DNA from 4 places in the Streptomyces sp. NPDC059009 genome. Region 3 is predicted to be linked to each of the others. Evidence: riboswitches for the same ligand, from Rfam matches in the RefSeq annotation. Region 3 holds a riboswitch; each other region holds the start of a gene.
The links. Region 3 has a riboswitch for cyclic di-AMP ahead of ACFWYM_RS20020 (M23 family metallopeptidase). Riboswitches for the same ligand answer to the same signal wherever they lie in the genome.
Positions count from the first base shown of each region.

Region 1: linked by a shared signal. The riboswitch ahead of ACFWYM_RS22955 (transglycosylase family protein) and the one ahead of ACFWYM_RS20020 (M23 family metallopeptidase) in region 3 are both predicted to bind cyclic di-AMP.
Region 2: linked by a shared signal. The riboswitch ahead of ACFWYM_RS01850 (M23 family metallopeptidase) and the one ahead of ACFWYM_RS20020 (M23 family metallopeptidase) in region 3 are both predicted to bind cyclic di-AMP.
Region 4: linked by a shared signal. The riboswitch ahead of ACFWYM_RS37570 (C40 family peptidase) and the one ahead of ACFWYM_RS20020 (M23 family metallopeptidase) in region 3 are both predicted to bind cyclic di-AMP.

Region 1 covers NZ_JBHYJB010000023.1:49,361-53,260, reverse strand. Annotated here, with positions in the region: gene eno (phosphopyruvate hydratase) at 1-957, opposite strand, end outside; gene ACFWYM_RS22955 (transglycosylase family protein) at 1,305-2,039, opposite strand; cyclic di-AMP (ydaO/yuaA leader) riboswitch at 2,045-2,237, opposite strand; gene ACFWYM_RS22950 (transglycosylase family protein) at 2,431-3,507, opposite strand; gene ACFWYM_RS22945 (cytochrome P450) at 3,653-3,900, opposite strand, start outside.
Region 2 covers NZ_JBHYJB010000002.1:9,936-13,835, forward strand. Annotated here, with positions in the region: gene ACFWYM_RS01845 (aldo/keto reductase) at 1-14, opposite strand, end outside; gene ACFWYM_RS01850 (M23 family metallopeptidase) at 223-1,308, opposite strand; cyclic di-AMP (ydaO/yuaA leader) riboswitch at 1,320-1,467, opposite strand; gene ACFWYM_RS01855 (PP2C family protein-serine/threonine phosphatase) at 1,689-2,798, opposite strand; gene ACFWYM_RS01860 (MFS transporter) at 3,250-3,900, opposite strand, start outside.
Region 3 covers NZ_JBHYJB010000019.1:13,265-17,164, forward strand. Annotated here, with positions in the region: gene ACFWYM_RS20005 (GNAT family N-acetyltransferase) at 1-489, opposite strand, end outside; gene ACFWYM_RS20010 (HPr family phosphocarrier protein) at 666-947, shown strand; gene ACFWYM_RS20015 (GntR family transcriptional regulator) at 1,115-1,819, opposite strand; gene ACFWYM_RS20020 (M23 family metallopeptidase) at 2,022-2,810, opposite strand; cyclic di-AMP (ydaO/yuaA leader) riboswitch at 2,823-2,986, opposite strand; gene ACFWYM_RS20025 (M16 family metallopeptidase) at 3,205-3,900, opposite strand, start outside.
Region 4 covers NZ_JBHYJB010000050.1:6,887-10,786, reverse strand. Annotated here, with positions in the region: gene ACFWYM_RS37580 (ATP-dependent Clp protease proteolytic subunit) at 1-622, shown strand, start outside; gene ACFWYM_RS37575 (hypothetical protein) at 630-935, shown strand; cyclic di-AMP (ydaO/yuaA leader) riboswitch at 1,318-1,485, shown strand; gene ACFWYM_RS37570 (C40 family peptidase) at 1,489-1,959, shown strand; gene ACFWYM_RS37565 (DUF6328 family protein) at 2,040-2,612, shown strand; gene ACFWYM_RS37560 (LysE family translocator) at 2,551-3,186, opposite strand; gene ACFWYM_RS37555 (LysR family transcriptional regulator) at 3,288-3,900, shown strand, end outside.

The DNA.
Region 1 (3,900 bases), on a different contig from region 3:
CGGGTTGGTGACGAACAGGTCGTCGCCGACCAGCTGGACCTTCTCGCCCAGCTTCTCGGTGATGACGTTCCAGCCGGCCCAGTCGTCCTCGAACAGCGGGTCCTCGATGGAGACGAGCGGGTACGCGGAGACGAGCTCCTCGTAGTACTCGGTCATCTCGGCGGCCGAGCGGGACTTGCCCTCGAACTCGTACTTGCCGTCCTTGTAGAACTCGGACGCGGCGACGTCGAGCGCCAGGGCGATCTGCTCGCCGGGGACGTAGCCGGCCTGCTTGATGGCCTCGAGGATGAGGTCGAGCGCGGCGCGGTTGGAGTCCAGGTTCGGGGCGAAGCCGCCCTCGTCGCCGAGGCCGGTGGACAGACCCTTGTCCTTCAGGACCTTCTTGAGGGTGTGGTAGACCTCGGTGCCCCAGCGCAGGGCCTCGGAGAAGGACTCCGCGCCGATCGGGGCGATCATGAACTCCTGGATGTCGACGTTCGAGTCGGCGTGCGACCCGCCGTTCAGGATGTTCATCATCGGGACGGGCAGCAGGTGCGCGTTCGGGCCACCGAGGTAGCGGAACAGCGGCAGGTCGGACGCCTCGGAGGCGGCGTGCGCGACGGCGAGCGAGACGCCGAGGATGGCGTTGGCGCCGAGCGAGCCCTTGTTGTCGGTGGCGTCCAGGTCGAACATGGCCTGGTCGATCAGGCGCTGCTCGGTGGCGTCGTAGCCGACGAGCTCCGGGCCGATCTGCTCGATGACGGCGAGGACGGCCTTCTCGACACCCTTGCCCTGGTAGCGGTTGGGGTCACCGTCACGGAGCTCGATGGCCTCGAAGGCACCGGTGGAGGCGCCGGACGGGACAGCAGCACGACCCGTGCTGCCGTCGTCGAGGCCGACCTCGACCTCGACCGTGGGGTTGCCTCGGGAGTCCAGGATTTCCCGGGCTACGACGACGTCGATGGACGGCACGAGCATCTCCTTCTGGGATGTGACGCGAGTACGCGCGGTACGCGGGGTCGCTTTGGCCCTGCGTCTCCTGAGCCTAACGGGCTCCGGAGCTTCGGCCAGCCGACCGCCCGCCTCCTGGGACGAACAGGGGCCCAAATACCTTGGAATCAGGGCGTAAGCCCATCTTCTCTACTCGCTAGTAGCGAACAAGGGGGCCGGGCCGGGGGTCGGACGGGTGCCCGGACATGCCCCCGCCCCGGTGCGTACGGGGGATACGCGCACCGGGGCGGGGAGCCCGTGGGGACGGGGGTGCCCTGCGGCAGGTCAGGGCGGGAGGGCCGCCTCAGCTCACTGAGGTGCGGCTCGCCTCAGCCTCAGCTGAGGTGCAGCTGCTGGCCCGGGTAGATGAAGTCGGCGTCGTCGATGATGTCGCCGTTGAGCTTGTAGACCTTCTGCCAGCCGCCCTTGACGTGGTGCGACTCGGCGATCTTGGAGAGCGTGTCGCCCTTCTTGACCTTGTACTCGCCGTCGCCCTTCTTGACCGTCTTGCCGGTCGGGGTCTCGACGGTCTTCTTCGAGTCGGACTTCGGGGCGGTCTGCTGCGGCTGGGCCTGCGGCTTCTGCTGCTGCTGCGGGGCCTGCTCGGTGCGCTCGGCCTGCGGCTGCGGCTTCGGCTTCGGCTTCGGGGCCTGCTGCTGCGGCTGCTGCTGCTCGGTGGAGCCGCCACCGCTGTACGAGGCGTTGGAGAGGCCGACGCCACAGCTCGGCCAGGCACCCTTGCCCTGGCCCGCGAGGACCTTCTCGCCGATCTCGATCTGCTGGGCCTTGGACGCCTTGTCGGCGGTGGGCGCGTACTTGGTGCCGCCGTAGGCGGACCAGGTCGACGGCGAGAACTGCAGGCCGCCCTGGTAGCCGTTGCCGGTGTTGATGGACCAGTTGCCGCCGGACTCGCACTGGGCGACGGCGTCCCACTCGGAGCCGGTGGCGGCGGAGGCGGAGCCGGCCGCCATCAGCGGGGCGGCGGCGGCGACGCCGGTGACACCGGCGAGCGTGACGACGCGGGTGGCCTTGGACGGACGACGGTGCTTGCCCTTGCTGGAACGCAGCATGAGTTAGATCCCCTCACCGACGCCTGCGAGGTGAGCTGTCGGGTTCGGGCCAGTGAGTGCCCGGCCGCGCTTCCTTGAGCGCGACTTAACCCCTAGCCGTTCCCAACCCCGTCCGGCGGCTCATGTGTTGAGCCACCGTCCGGGTGGGCCCGGCGCAAACCTTGGGTCCCCCGCTCCTGCCTACGGCGCTTGACGCGACGACTGTTCCCGTCCGGCGGTTGGCAGGATTCGGCGTACCGACCGGCGGGGCCCGCAGTGGCGAGCGGTGATGACCGTAGGCACGCGATCCCCGGAATTTCAAAGACGATCAGGGCTTCTGAGACCCATCTCTCACTCGCGCCAAACCGGACATTTACGAATAAGGAGGCCGGGTGCCTACCGTCAACTTCCCTTACTTTTCGCCCAGATCGAGGCGCTGACCGGGAAGGATGAGGTCCGGGTCGGCTCCGACGGCCTTCTTGTTGCCGTCGTAGAGGGCGGGCCATCCGCCGTGCACGTCAAGGTCGTCGGCGATCGCCGAGAGGCTGTCCCCAGGGCGGACCGTGTAGGTGCCGTCGGCCGCGTCCTTGTCGCGCGACTGCCCGCGGGAGGCGTGGCGCCCCGAGCGGTCCTTGGCGCCGTCGTGGGCCCCCTCGTCGGCGTGCCCGCCGCGGTGGCGGCCGCCGCTGGAGGGCGTGGAGTCGGACGGGGCGGGCGCGGGGCCGGCCTCGTCGTCGCCGGGGGAAGTGGGCCCGTCCTGGCCGGACTTGTCCGGGTCCTCGCTGCCCTCGCCGCCCTCGCTCCCGGAGGGCTTGGACGGGGACGGCTCGGCCCCGTCGTCCGCGGGCTCGGAGGCACCGTCGGAGGGCTCGGCGGAACCCTCGGAGGGCTTCGAGGCGTCGTCGGACGGCTTGGACGTCTCGTCCGTGTTGCCCGGCTCGTCGTGATTCTTGTCTCCGGCGGAGTCACCACCGCCGGGCGTGTCGCCACCGTCGCTGCCGCTGTCACTGCCGCCGGGGGTCTCCGACGAGGGGTCGGACGGGGCGTCAGACGGGTCCGAGGAGTCGGTGGGCACCGGAGTGGGAGCGCCCGGGTCGACGTCCGGGGCGGTGCCGTCCTGAGTGAGTCCGGCCACCGCGGAGCAGCTCGGCCAGGCGTCGGGGCCCTGGTCCTTCAGCACCTTCTCGCCGACGGCGATCTGCTGGGAGCGGCTGGCCTGGTCGGCGCTCGGCGCGTAGTCGAGACCGCCGTAGTTCTCCCAGACCTCCTGCGAGAACTGCAGCCCGCCGTAATAGCCGTTGCCCTCGTTGGCGCTCCAGGAGGCACCGCTCTCGCACTCCGCGAGCCGGTCCCAGGTCGCGGCGTCCGCGGCGCTCGCACTGGTGGCGCCGAGCAGCGGGATGGCGATGGCAGATCCGGCGACCCCCGCCGCGACGACGAGAGCAGGGGCCTGACGGGGGCGACGGTGACGACCGTTCCCGGAGAGCATGCGCGTGCCTTTCCGTGGCTGCCGCGGCGGAGGACGCCACGGTCGCGGGTGGTGCCGCGATGACTGGTGAACGTAGCGGGACTCGAACGCTTGTCACAAGTCGATGCAGCGGAGATCACGTGAAAGTCACAGCCCTGACGGAACGTCAGCTTCCGTCGCTTCCGGCCGAGTTCTCCGGGGGCGTGAACTCCACCGGCAGCGTGCGCAGTCCGCGCATGATGAGCCCGCCGCGCCAGCGCAAATCGGCAGGTTCCGCCGCGAGCCGCAGGTCGGGCAGGCGCGTGAGGAGGGTGGCGAGCGCCCGCTGCCCCTCCAGCCGGGCGAGGGGCGCGCCGAGGCAGTAGTGGATGCCGTGCCCGTACCCCAGGTGCTGGTTGTCGGCGCGCGCGAGGT
Region 2 (3,900 bases), on a different contig from region 3:
CGAAGAGAAGTCATACTCCGTCAACGCCCTTACGGATCAGGGAATTCCATGCTCCGTACACTCTTCCCGGCCGTTCGCGGGCATGCCGGACCGGCAGCCCTGACGTCGGGGGGTTGCCGCCAGGACCGCCGGGGATCAGGAGTGCGTACCGCGCACGGATGACCGCTCGCCGCCCACTGCCTACCGCTCAGCGCTTACCGCTCAGCGCATACCGCTGCGGCGTCAGGGAGTGAGGCCCTTGTCGCGGAGCCAGGCGGCGGGGTCGACACCGGTGGACTGGCCGCCCGGGTGGACCTCCAGGTGCAGGTGCGGCCCGGTCACGTTGCCGGTGGCGCCGACGCGGCCGATGACGTCACCGGTGCGGACCTTCTGCCCGGCGCTGACGTTGAGCGAGGACTGGTGGCAGAACCACAGCTCGGTGCCGTCGTCCAGCTCCAGGACCGTGCGGTAGCCGTACGCCCCGGCCCAGCCCGCTTCCTTGATGGTGCCGGAGTGGATGGCCTTGATCGGGGTGCCCGTGGGGGCGGCGAAGTCGAGGCCCGTGTGGTAGCCGGAGGACCACATGGAGCCGGGCTGCCCGAAGGTGCCGGTGACGGTGTACGAGGCGACGGGGAGCGTGTAGCTCTTCGCGAGCTTGGCGAGGCGCTCGGCCTCCGCCTTGCGCTTGGCCTCCTCGGCCTTGCGCCTGGCCTCTTCGGCCGCCTTCTTCTTCGCGGCGGCGACCTTCGCCTCGGCGGCGTCCTGCGTGGCCTTGGCCTCTTCGTTGGCCTTCTTCACGGCGGCCGCCTCGGCCGCCGCCTGGGCCTTGTCGTCGACCTGGTCCTGCTGGTTCTCGGCCTGCTGCATGATGCGGGCGCGCAGGGCCTCGCCCGCGTCGGTGGTGCCCTGCTCGGCGTCCTGGGAGGTGACACCGGCGCCGGTGAGCGGGGCGGCCGCGGGGCCGGAGGGCTCGGACGAGTCCGAGTCGGATATCAAAGAGCCCACGCCCGGAAGGGACTTGGCCTCCGGCAGCGAGTCCTTGACGGCGTCCACGCCCGGTATGTCGGGCATCGATATCGCGACCGGCGACTTGCCGTCCTGCGCGGTGGCGATGCCGCCCGCGCCGACAGCGGCTATGACGCCGACGCCGAGGACCGTGGAGCTGCGGGCGAACCCGCCGCCCTTCTTGTGCACACGGTGCCTGCCGCGGACGGGGCGGACGGAATCCTCGGTCGGATTCCACTCCTCCCAGGATTCCTCGTCGTACCCGCCGAAGTCGTCGTCATTCGGCACGTACACGGCTTGGGGGGCAGGCCGGTTGGACGCCACTGGGGCGCACTCCTTTCCTTCCTTCTCGCCTACCGGGTTAGCTGACGGGTTCGGAGCAGGAAGGTCTCCTACGAACATCTGGCACGGAGGCACAGATGCCCGATTCACCCCAAGTTGGTGGTTCCCCGGCTCCCTTGCGGGATTAGGCGTGTGCGCACGGAGCCGACTCGTGTGCCGGCTGGGACGACCGCGCTGCGTTATCGAACGTTAATAGACACCCCTGCGTGATTCCAAGCTGTTCCCACTGATCATTAACGCCTTTGGCCCGTACTTATTGGGACACCGGGGTCCGGACCAGGGCGAGTTGACCGCAGGATTTTGCCCACCGGACCTTCACATTCCACTGACGTTCTGTCAGCTGTTGAGCGGAGGGGCGCCGTTCAGTCACGGGGCGTGACAGAGTCCCCTCCGCCGGCCGTGGCGGGGCCCTCCTCAGCCGTCGGCCTGCGCACCGCGAGCAGCGCCATGTCGTCCGTCGCCCCGCCCCCCGTGTGCTCCCGCACCTCCTCGGCGAGCGTCGCGAGGAGCGTGTGCGGGCCCTCGGGGCCGGCGAAGATCCGGCCGCCGAGCCGGGCCGCCGGGTCGTAGAACTCCCCGTTCGCGTCCCGCGCCTCCGACAGGCCGTCCGTGTAGAGCAGCAGCGTCGAGTCGGGCGCGAACTCCGTCTCGTCCGCCCGGTCCGGCCAGCTCCCCAACTCGCCCATGCCGAGCGGCAGCGCGGGCTCCGTCGGCGAGAGCACACACATCCGCCCGTCGCCCCGGAGCACCAGCGGCTCCGGGTGCCCCCGGTTGATGACCCGTACGACGTCCTGGCCGCGCGGGATCTCCGCGAGCACGGCGGTGGTGAACCCCTCGAAGGCGTCGAGCCCGTCGCGCCGCGTGCCCTCCCGGGCGAGGGCCCGCTCCAGGCGCTGCGCCACCGCCTCCAGGGTGCTCTCCTGCTCGGCGGCCTCCCGGAAGGCCCCGATGACGACGGCGACGGCGGCCACCGCACCCATCCCCTTGCCGCGCACGTCCCCCACGATGAGCCGCACGCCCTGCGGGGTGTCCTGCACCGCGTACAGATCGCCGCCGATGAAGGCGTCGGCCTGCGCGGCCTCGTAGCGGGCGGCGATGTCGAGCCCGCCGATCCGGGCGTCCGGCAGCGGCAGGACGGCGCGCTGGGTGGCCTCCGCGATGGAGCGGGCGGAGGCGAGCTGGGCGTCGCTGCGGCGGACGACACGGTTGATGACGAGGGCGAGCACCGCGACGGTCGCCACGGTGAGCAGCTCGGTGACGGCCTCGACGTCGGTGGTGGTGTGGGTCTTGAAGTGCAGGGAGACGACGGCGGCGAGGGATCCCGTGCAGATGAGGGCGGTGCCGAGCAGCGAGTAGAAGGGGGCGGCGATCAGCGGTGCGGCCGCGAAGAGCGGGGCGGCGGTGAAGCGGGGCGGCGTCGAGATGTCGAAGACGACGCCGAAGGCCAGAAAGCAGAGGGGCAGGGCCCGCACGAATGCCTGGACCTGGGTGAGGGACCCGTCGTCCCCGGTCCCCCGCCCACCGTCACACGCGCCGCCCCTGCCACCTCTGCCACCCCTGCCGCCACGTCCGCCTCCCCTGCCTGCGCCGCTGCCGCCTCCTCGCTGCCCCACCGCTCGTCTCCTGCCAGGTCCGCGGCCACGCCCGATGGCCTGCCCATGTCCGCGCCTCGTCCAAGGCTTCCCGCAGCGGGGGCGGGGGGCGACCTGATGTGGTCCGACCGGGTTACGGGGCCGAGTTACGGGCCGAGTTACGGGGGTGGGGCATTCCTGGGCTTACGGAGGGTGGGGCGCCCATGGCCGCGACCACGCGGCGCCCCACCCCCGTCCGGGCCTTGCCCCCGTCCGGGCCTTGCCCCCGTCCGGGCCTTGCCCCCGTCAGGGCCTTCCCCCCGTCAGGCCCTCCTCCGCATCAGGCCCCCGGCTACGCCACCGTGGTCACCACCGGAGCCAGCCGCCCCGACCGGGCGAGCCCCCGCAGCGCCACGGCGCACACACCACCGACCCCGGCCAAGGTCAACCACGGCACGGCGGGCAGCTCACGCCCCGCGTCCAGGAGCGCGCCCATGCCGAGGTTCCCCAGCGTGATGCCGACCCCGCACACCGTGTTGTAGAGGCCGTAGTGGGTGGCCACCCACCGGTCCCCGGCGAGCGAGACGATGGTGTCCATCTCGAACGGGTAGAGCACCGCGGTCGCCGCGGCGAGCCCCGCCGCACACAGCAGCAGCCCCGCGACCCCGACGTACCCGCTCCCGCCGAGCGCGGGCGGCACGAAGGCGGCGCCCATCAGGCCGAGCCCCGCGACGAGGCACTGCTCCCTGGTCCAGGTCCGCTTGCACCAGTCGGTGATCCTCAACTGCCCTACGAGCGCGACGAGTCCGGAGACCACGAAGAGCGCGCTGGTCGCGACGGTGGCCCCGGCGGTGTCGCCGAGGAGCCGCTCCACGGAGAGCGGCAGGGCGAGATAGACCTGGAAGGACAGGACGTACGAGCCGGTCATGGCGAGCGCGAAGAGCCAGAAGGACCGGTTGCCGAGCACGACACCCCACTGCCCGCGCCCCTCCCCCTTCTCCCC
Region 3 (3,900 bases):
GATCATCTTGGAGTTGGCGGGCAGCACCTCGGCCGCGAAGCGGCGGATCCCGCGCTCCCGGGCGACGGCCCCGATGTGCTCCAGGAGAGCGGAGGCGACGCCCCTGCCCTGGTGCGCGTCCTGTACGAGGAAGGCGACCTCGGCCTCGTCGGCGGGGGCCGAAGCCGCCATGCCGTTGGCGTCGATGCGGTCGTAGCGGACGGTCGCGATGAACTCGCCGCCCACCACCGCCGCCAGCCCCACCCGGTCCACGTAGTCGTGATGGGTGAAGCGGTGCACGTCCTTGGCGGACAGGCGCGGGTAGGGCGCGAAGAAGCGGTAGTACTTCGACTCGTCCGAGACCTGCTCGTAGAAGCTGGTCAGCCGGTCGGCGTCGGCCTCCGTGATGGGCCTGATCCGGGCGGTCCCCCCGTCGCGCAGCACCACGTCGGCCTCCCAGTGGGCCGGGTACGCATGCTGGTCCGACTGCTGATCCGACGGGGTCTGCATGGGGTCAGGGTACGGGTCGCGCGGGCGGTGGGGCCGGGGCAGGCTAGAGAGGTCGAAAGGCGGCCGGGACTCGGGACGTACGGCACGCACAGCGTGGACGGACGTCCGGCGGAGCACCTGTCGCGGCATGAGATAGTGGTCTAGACAAGTGTGAGACACCTGGAAGGCAGCAACACATGGCTGAGCGCCGCGTCAACGTCGGCTGGGCCGAGGGCCTCCACGCCCGCCCCGCCTCCATCTTCGTCCGCGCGGCCACGGCCGCGGGCGTCCCCGTGACGATCGCCAAGGCCGACGGCAACCCCGTCAACGCCGCCTCGATGCTCGCGGTGCTCGGCCTGGGCGCCCAGGGCGGCGAGGAGATCGTGCTCGCGTCGGACGCCGAGGGCGCGGACGCCGCCCTGGACCGTCTGGCGAAGCTGGTCGCGGAGGGCCTCGAGGAACTCCCCGAGACTGTCTGATCGCATATACGTGAAAGGGCCCGCCCGGATTTCCGGGCGGGCCCTTTCACGTGCCCGCGGGCCACTCATCCGTGACGGCCGGGCGGCATGAAAAGAGGGACACCCCGAAAAGCGGGCAGCACAAATCAAGCCCTGCGAATTACTTCTCTTTGTATACGGCGGCGCCGTTAATTCTGAACGCTCAGCGTGTTTACGGGATGTTGCGAATCCCTCACGCGATCGACGCCCCGCCGGCGCCCGAGCCCCGCGGGAAAGCGGAGGCGGTGCGCCGCCGTCGCGCGTTCCGCGTGCTGCGCGGTGAGGCCACGGGCCCGCTCCGCGTCGCCGCGGATCACCGCGTCGACGATCGCCGCGTGCTCGGCCCAGGACTCGGCGGGGGCGGCCGGCGGCTCCACCACGTACATCCAGGCGATCTTGTGCCGCAGCTGGGTGAGCAGCGTGGTCAGGCCCGGGCTGCCGGACGCCTGCGCGAGCGTCTCGTGGAACCAGCCGCCCAGGGAGCGCAGATCCTCGCTCTGGCCCCGCCTGGCGCGCTCCTGGCCGAGCCGCACGAGGCCGCGCAGCACCTTCAGGTGCGCCTCCGTGCGGCGCTGGGCGGCCCGGGCGGCGCCCAGCGGTTCGAGCAGCATGCGGACCTCCAGGAGGTCGGCGGCCTCCTGCTCGGTGGGTTCGGCGACGCACGCGCCCGCGTGCCTGCGCGTGACGACGAAGCCCTCGGCCTCCAGGGTGCGCAGCGCCTCGCGCACGGGGACGCGGGAGACTCCGTAGCGACGCGCGAGCAGATCCTCGGTGAGTCGGCCGCCCCGTTCGTAGACACCCGACACGATGTCGTCCCGAATGGCCGTGCATACCGAGTGCGCGGGAATGCGCATGACCGGACCTCCGCCTTAATCCCCGCGAAACGCGGTCGATTGACGCTCGCTCGTCAACTCTATTGCAGAGCCGCGGAATTTCCGACGGCGACCGGGAATCCATGGATTTCTTTTGGCCAAGGCTCCGAGGCTCGGGGGCCCGGAACGGCGAAGCCCCGGCTCGCGGTGGGCGAGCCGGGGCTTTCGGGGTGCGCGGTGGCCGTCAGACGTTGATGCCGTGCGAGCGGAGGTAGGCGACGGGGTCGATGTCCGAGCCGTAGTCCGGGGAGGTGCGGGCCTCGAAGTGGAGGTGCGGGCCGGTGACGTTGCCGGTCGCTCCGGAGAGACCTATCTGCTGTCCGGGGGTGACCGTCTGGCCGACGGAGACACCGATGGAGGACATGTGTCCGTACTGGGTGTACGTGCCGTCGTTCATCTTGATCACGACGTTGTTGCCGTAGGCGCCGCCCCAGCCGGCCTCGACGACGGTGCCCGAGCCGACGGAGTGGACCGACGTACCGGACGCGGCGTGGAAGTCGATGCCGGTGTGGCTGCCGGAGGACCACAGGCCGCTGCTCGCCTTGTAGGCGGTCGAGACGTACGAGCCGGCGATCGGGGAGACGAAGCGGTTCAGGCGCTTGCGCTCGGCCTCACGGGCGGCGCGCTCCTTGGCCTCGCGCTCCTTCTTGGCCTTCGCCTCGGCCGCGCGCTTCGCCTCGGCGGCCTTCTTCTTGGCGGCCTCTTCGGCCTTCTTCGCGGCAGCGGCGGCGTCGGCGGCTTCCTTCTGAGCGGTGGCCTGCGCGTCGATGCTGTCGGCGAGCGAGTCGCCGACGGAGATGGCCTGGGTGAAGCCGGTGTGCTCGACGGGCGCCTCGTCGGCGGCGAGCGCCGGAGCGGCGAGCCCTCCGATGACACCGGTCGTGGTGATCGCGGCGACACCCGCTACTTGCGCGGTCGTACGGGTGAGACGGCTCGGACGACGGTGCTTCCCGGTGGCACGGGTGAACGCCATGAAGCGGCTGATCCTTTCCTTCCCTCTCGCCTACCGGGTTAGCTGACGGGTTCGGAGCAGGAAGGTCTCCTACGGATCCCTCGCCTCGCGGCAAGGTGCCCGATTCACCCCAGGGGGACATGTGGGTCCCCGGCTCCCCTGGCTCGCGCCGTACGGGGACTCGGCGATGACTGTCCGGTGCCGCGGGTGCGGCGTACTGCGTGACGAACAGTCGGACCGACGCTAAACGGGACATCTTTCAATCGACAAACAGAAGACGGCTTTTGTAGCGCACGCCACAGGGCAGACAGGCAACCTCTCTACTAATTCGGACATATGAGGACCCCGGTGACATGTCCTGTCACCGGGGTCCTGAGCCCTGCGGAGGTCGCCTCGGCGGCGACCGCCCGTTCATCTAGCCCGTGACAACCGTCACTTCACCGATCCCGAGGGCCCTGACGGGCTCCTCGATCTGCGCGGCGTCCCCGACGAGCACGGTCACCAGGCGGTCCTGCGGGAAGGCGCTCACGACGGCCGCGGTGGCCTCCACGGTGCCCGTCGCGGCCAACTGCCGGTACAGCTGGGCCTGGAAGTCGTCCTGGAGGTGCTGCTCGACCTGGTCGGCGAGCGTGGCCGCGACGGCCGCCGCCGTCTCGTACTTGAGCGGGGCGACCCCCACCAGGTTCTGCACGGCGACGTCGCGCTCGGCGTCCGTGAGGCCCTCCGCGGCGAGGGTGCGCAGGACCTTCCACAGGTCGTCGAGGGCCGGGCCGGTGTTCGGGGTGTCCACGGAGCCGCTGATGGCGAGCATGGCGACGCCGCCGGCCCCCTCCGAGGACGAGGGCGCGGTCGAGCGCAGCACCTGGCTGAACGCCCGCACTCCGTAGGTGTATCCCTTCTCCTCGCGCAGGACCCGGTCCAGACGCGAGGTGAGGGTGCCGCCCAGGCAGTAGGTGCCGAGGATCTGGGCGGCCCACACGCGGTCGTGCCGGTCGGCGCCGACACGGCCGATGAGGAGCTGCGTCTGGACGGCTCCGGGGCGGTCGACGACGACCACGCGGCCGGTGTCGTCGGCGCTCACCGCGGGCACGGGGTACGGCTCCGCCGTGTC
Region 4 (3,900 bases), on a different contig from region 3:
CCGCTACGTCCTGCCCGAGTTCACCGAGCGCACCAGCTCGGGCGTGCGCACGCAGGACCCGTACTCCAAGCTGCTCGAGGAGCGGATCGTCTTCCTCGGGACACCCGTCGACGACACCTCGGCCAACGACGTGATGGCGCAGTTCATGTACCTGGAGCACCAGACGCCGGACCGGGACATCTCGCTCTACATCAACTCCCCCGGCGGCTCGTTCAGCGCGATGACCGCGATCTACGACACGCTCCAGTACGTCTCCTGCGACGTGGAGACGGTCTGCCTGGGCCAGGCCGCCGGCACCGCCGCGGTCCTGCTGGCCGCGGGCACGCCGGGCAAGCGGTCCCTGCTGCCCGGCTCCCGGGTCCTGATCCACCAGCCCACGGTCACCGAGCCGATCCAGGGGCAGACCTCGGACCTGGTGATCCAGGCCGACGAACTGCTGCGCACCCGCGCCCTCTTGGAGGAGCTGCTCGTCCGGCACACCGGGCAGAGCCCCGAGCGGGTCGCCGCCGACATCGAGCGGGACAAGATCCTGGACGCGCACGAGGCCGTCGCGTACGGACTCGTGGACCGGGTCGTCCCGGGCCGCCGGGGTGCGCAGGGCGCCACGCCGGGCGCGAGGTGAGCCGCGCATGCTGCCCGAACTGCCGCCGCTGCCCGCGCTGACGCGCGCCGAGGGCGAGTTGATCGACCGCTACCTGGAGGCCGTGGACCTCCTCGGCCGCATCAACCCGGCCCGCTCCACCACCACGTACGGCGGACTGCGCGCCGCCCAGGCGCTGGTCGGCAAGGCGACCCAACTGCGGGACGCGCTGGCCCTGATGCACCAGCGCGGCGAGAGCGAGGTGCACGCCTCGACGCTCGCCCAGGCCCTGCGGGTGCTGGACGGCGAACGGCGGTCACAGCGCGTCACCGTGCCGCCACCGAACGGGGGTTGAGGGCCCGTCGACGGTCGGCGCGCGGCCCATTGAGCGCCGCGCGCCCCGCGCCGCGCCGTCCGGTCGCGGCGTGAAACGGACCAGACGTGGTCCCCTGATCAGCGTAGGCGGGCGTCGGCCCGGACGCGGTCCAGAGTTGCGCAAGGTTTGTACGCGCACACCGGAATACGTGATTCCGGTGCTGGTCGAGCGATGCTCCGCCGTCGCGCCGATTTCCCCCATTCACCGCTGTCCACCCGAACAGGTCAGTCGTGAGGAGCCTCACAAACTGCCGATTCGGCTCGGAATTCTCGGGGTTGACGGGTCAAGATCCCTTTCGACGACAAGCCCCCGCCACCGCGGCGGGGCGGTCCGGGCGGACGCCGAGTCCTGCCGCTGCCCGGATGACCGGTCGACGAAGAATGCATCGGCAGGAGTGGAGGACCCAGGCACGACGGGCCACCGGGCTTGATCCGGACGGCCCTTGGGGTGAAGCCGCACACCGCGGCCGGGCAACTTCGCCAGCCCGAATCCGACAGGTCATCCTTCACAGGCGGTTGACGAAGGGTTGCGCATGACTGCGCTGAATCGTGTTCCGTTGCTCACCAGGGCCGGCGCCGCGTCGGCACTGACGCTCGCGGCGGTGGGCGGGACCATCGTGGCTCCCGGCCTCGCAAGCGACGCACAAGCGGCCACGCACGCATCGAAAGCGCTCAAGGTAGCGGCCTCCAAGAAGGGCTCTCCGTACCGCTATGGGGCGGTCGGGCCGAACCGGTTCGACTGCTCGGGCCTGACGCTGTACTCGTTCAAGAAGGCCGGCAAGAAGCTGCCGCGCACCGCCGCGCAGCAGTACAACAAGACCCGCCACATCTCGAAGTCCCGGCGGGCCCCCGGCGACCTCGTGTTCTTCCACTCGGGCCGGAGCGTCTACCACGTCGGGATCTACGCCGGCGGCGGCAAGATCTGGCACTCGCCGAAGACGGGTGACGTGGTGCGCAAGCAGAAGATCTGGACCAAGAGCGTCTGGTACGGCAGGGTGCGCTGATCTCCCTGTTCTCCCCCCCGTCCGCGGAGCCCGTGTCCCCGTGGACGGTTGAGGCGGGCGGGCGCGGCTACTCGTGTGCCATGCCCGCCCGCCACCTCTGTACGGCCCGCGACGAGACGCCACTTCAGCGGGCCGACCGCAATTTCTCCGAGCTGCTCCAGGAGTTGAGGGTCACCCAGACCGGCGTCCAGATCCTCTTCGCGTTCCTGCTGTCGCTCGCGTTCACCCCGCGCTTCCCGTCGCTCGACACCGTGCAGCGCGGCACGTACGTCGTCACGCTGCTGCTCGCGGTGCTGGCCGCCGCCCTCTTCACGGCGCCCGCCGCCCTGCACCGCGCGCTGTTCCGCCAGGGTGCCAAGCCGCTGGTGGTACGGGTCTCCTCCCGGCTCGCCGGGGTCGGCATGGGCGTGCTCGTGCTCGCCCTCGGCGGGGCGGTGCTGCTCGTCGTCGACGTGACGGCGGGCCGGGCGGCCGGGGTGGGCGCGGGCGCCGGGACGCTCCTGATGTGCGGCGCGCTGTGGGGCGTGCTGCCGCGGCTGGTGCGGCGCGCGGGCCGCTCGTCGCGGCCGGTCCGCCGGGGATCGGTGCGCCTCAGCCGAGGAGCGGTTCGCACAGCAGGGCCAGACCGAGGGCGACGAGCGCGGTGCCGGTGAGGCCCTCGATGGCGCGGGCGGTGCGCGGCCGCCGCAGCCAGGCCCCGAGCCGGTCCACCAGGAGGGCCACCGCCTGGAACCACAGCACGGCGAGCGCCACCACGATCGCCGCGAGCAGCAGGGTGCGGGGCATCGCCGGGCTGCCGTCGGGCACGAACTGCGGCAGCACGCTGAGGAAGGTGAGCGACGCCTTCGGGTTCAGGGCGTTGGTGAGGAAGCCCTCGCGCAGCCCGCCCCGCACATCCGTCACCGCCACGGCGTCCGGAGCCTGTGCCCGCGCCGTCCCGCGCGTCCGCACCCACCCTTCGAGCGCCCGCACCCCCAGGTACAGCACATAGGCGCCGCCCACCAGTTGGAGCGCGCGGAACAGCGCCGGTACGGACGCGAGGACCGCCGCGACCCCCGCGACCGCGAGCGCCGTGTGCACGAGCAGCCCGGCCGCGATGCCGAGCGCGCAGACGGCGCCGGAGCGGCGGGAGACGAGGGCGTGCCGCACCACGACGGCGAAGTCGGCGCCGGGCATGGCGACGAGCGCGGCGGCGAGGCCGGTGAAGGCGAGCAGTTGTGCGTCCATGGGGCCCAGAGTGCCTGGACCGGGCCTTCAGCAGGTATGTGGAATATCCTGGGTCTGACTTAAGCAGTCGTTTAGGCTCAGCCCGGCCGAGGAAATTCCCCATGTACGACCCGACGCGCCTCGCCGCCCTCGTCGCCGTCTCCGAGGCCGGTTCGATCACCCGGGCCGCCGAGCGCCTCGGCTACACCGTGCCCGCGCTCTCCCAGCAGCTCGCCAAGCTCGAGCGGGAGGCGGGCGCCGCCCTGTTGGTGCGCCACCACCGCGGGGCGCGGCTGACGGGTGCGGGCGAGCTCCTTCTCGCGCGGGCCCGGCGGGTGCTCGACGAGATGGAGCGGGCGCGGCACGAGCTGGCGCAGGTGGCGGGGCTCTCCGGCGGGCGGCTCCGGCTCGGCACGTTCACGACCGCGGGCATCCATCTGCTGCCGCCCGCCCTGACCGCGTTCCGGCGCGCCCACCCGGACGTGGAGCTGACCGTCACGGGCTATGAACCGCCGCTCGGCATCGCGGCGGTGGCGGAGGGCGAGGTGGACCTCGCCCTCACCCACTACTACCAGCCCGCGGAGCCACCGCAGTTGCCCGCTTCGGTGGGCCAAGAGACCGTGCTGGTCGAGGAGTTGGTCCTGGTGACCGCGCCGGGGCAGGTGCTGTCGAGCGGGTCCGCGCGACTGCCGCTGGCCGAGCTCGCCGGGCAGCCCCTGATCAGCATGGCGCCCT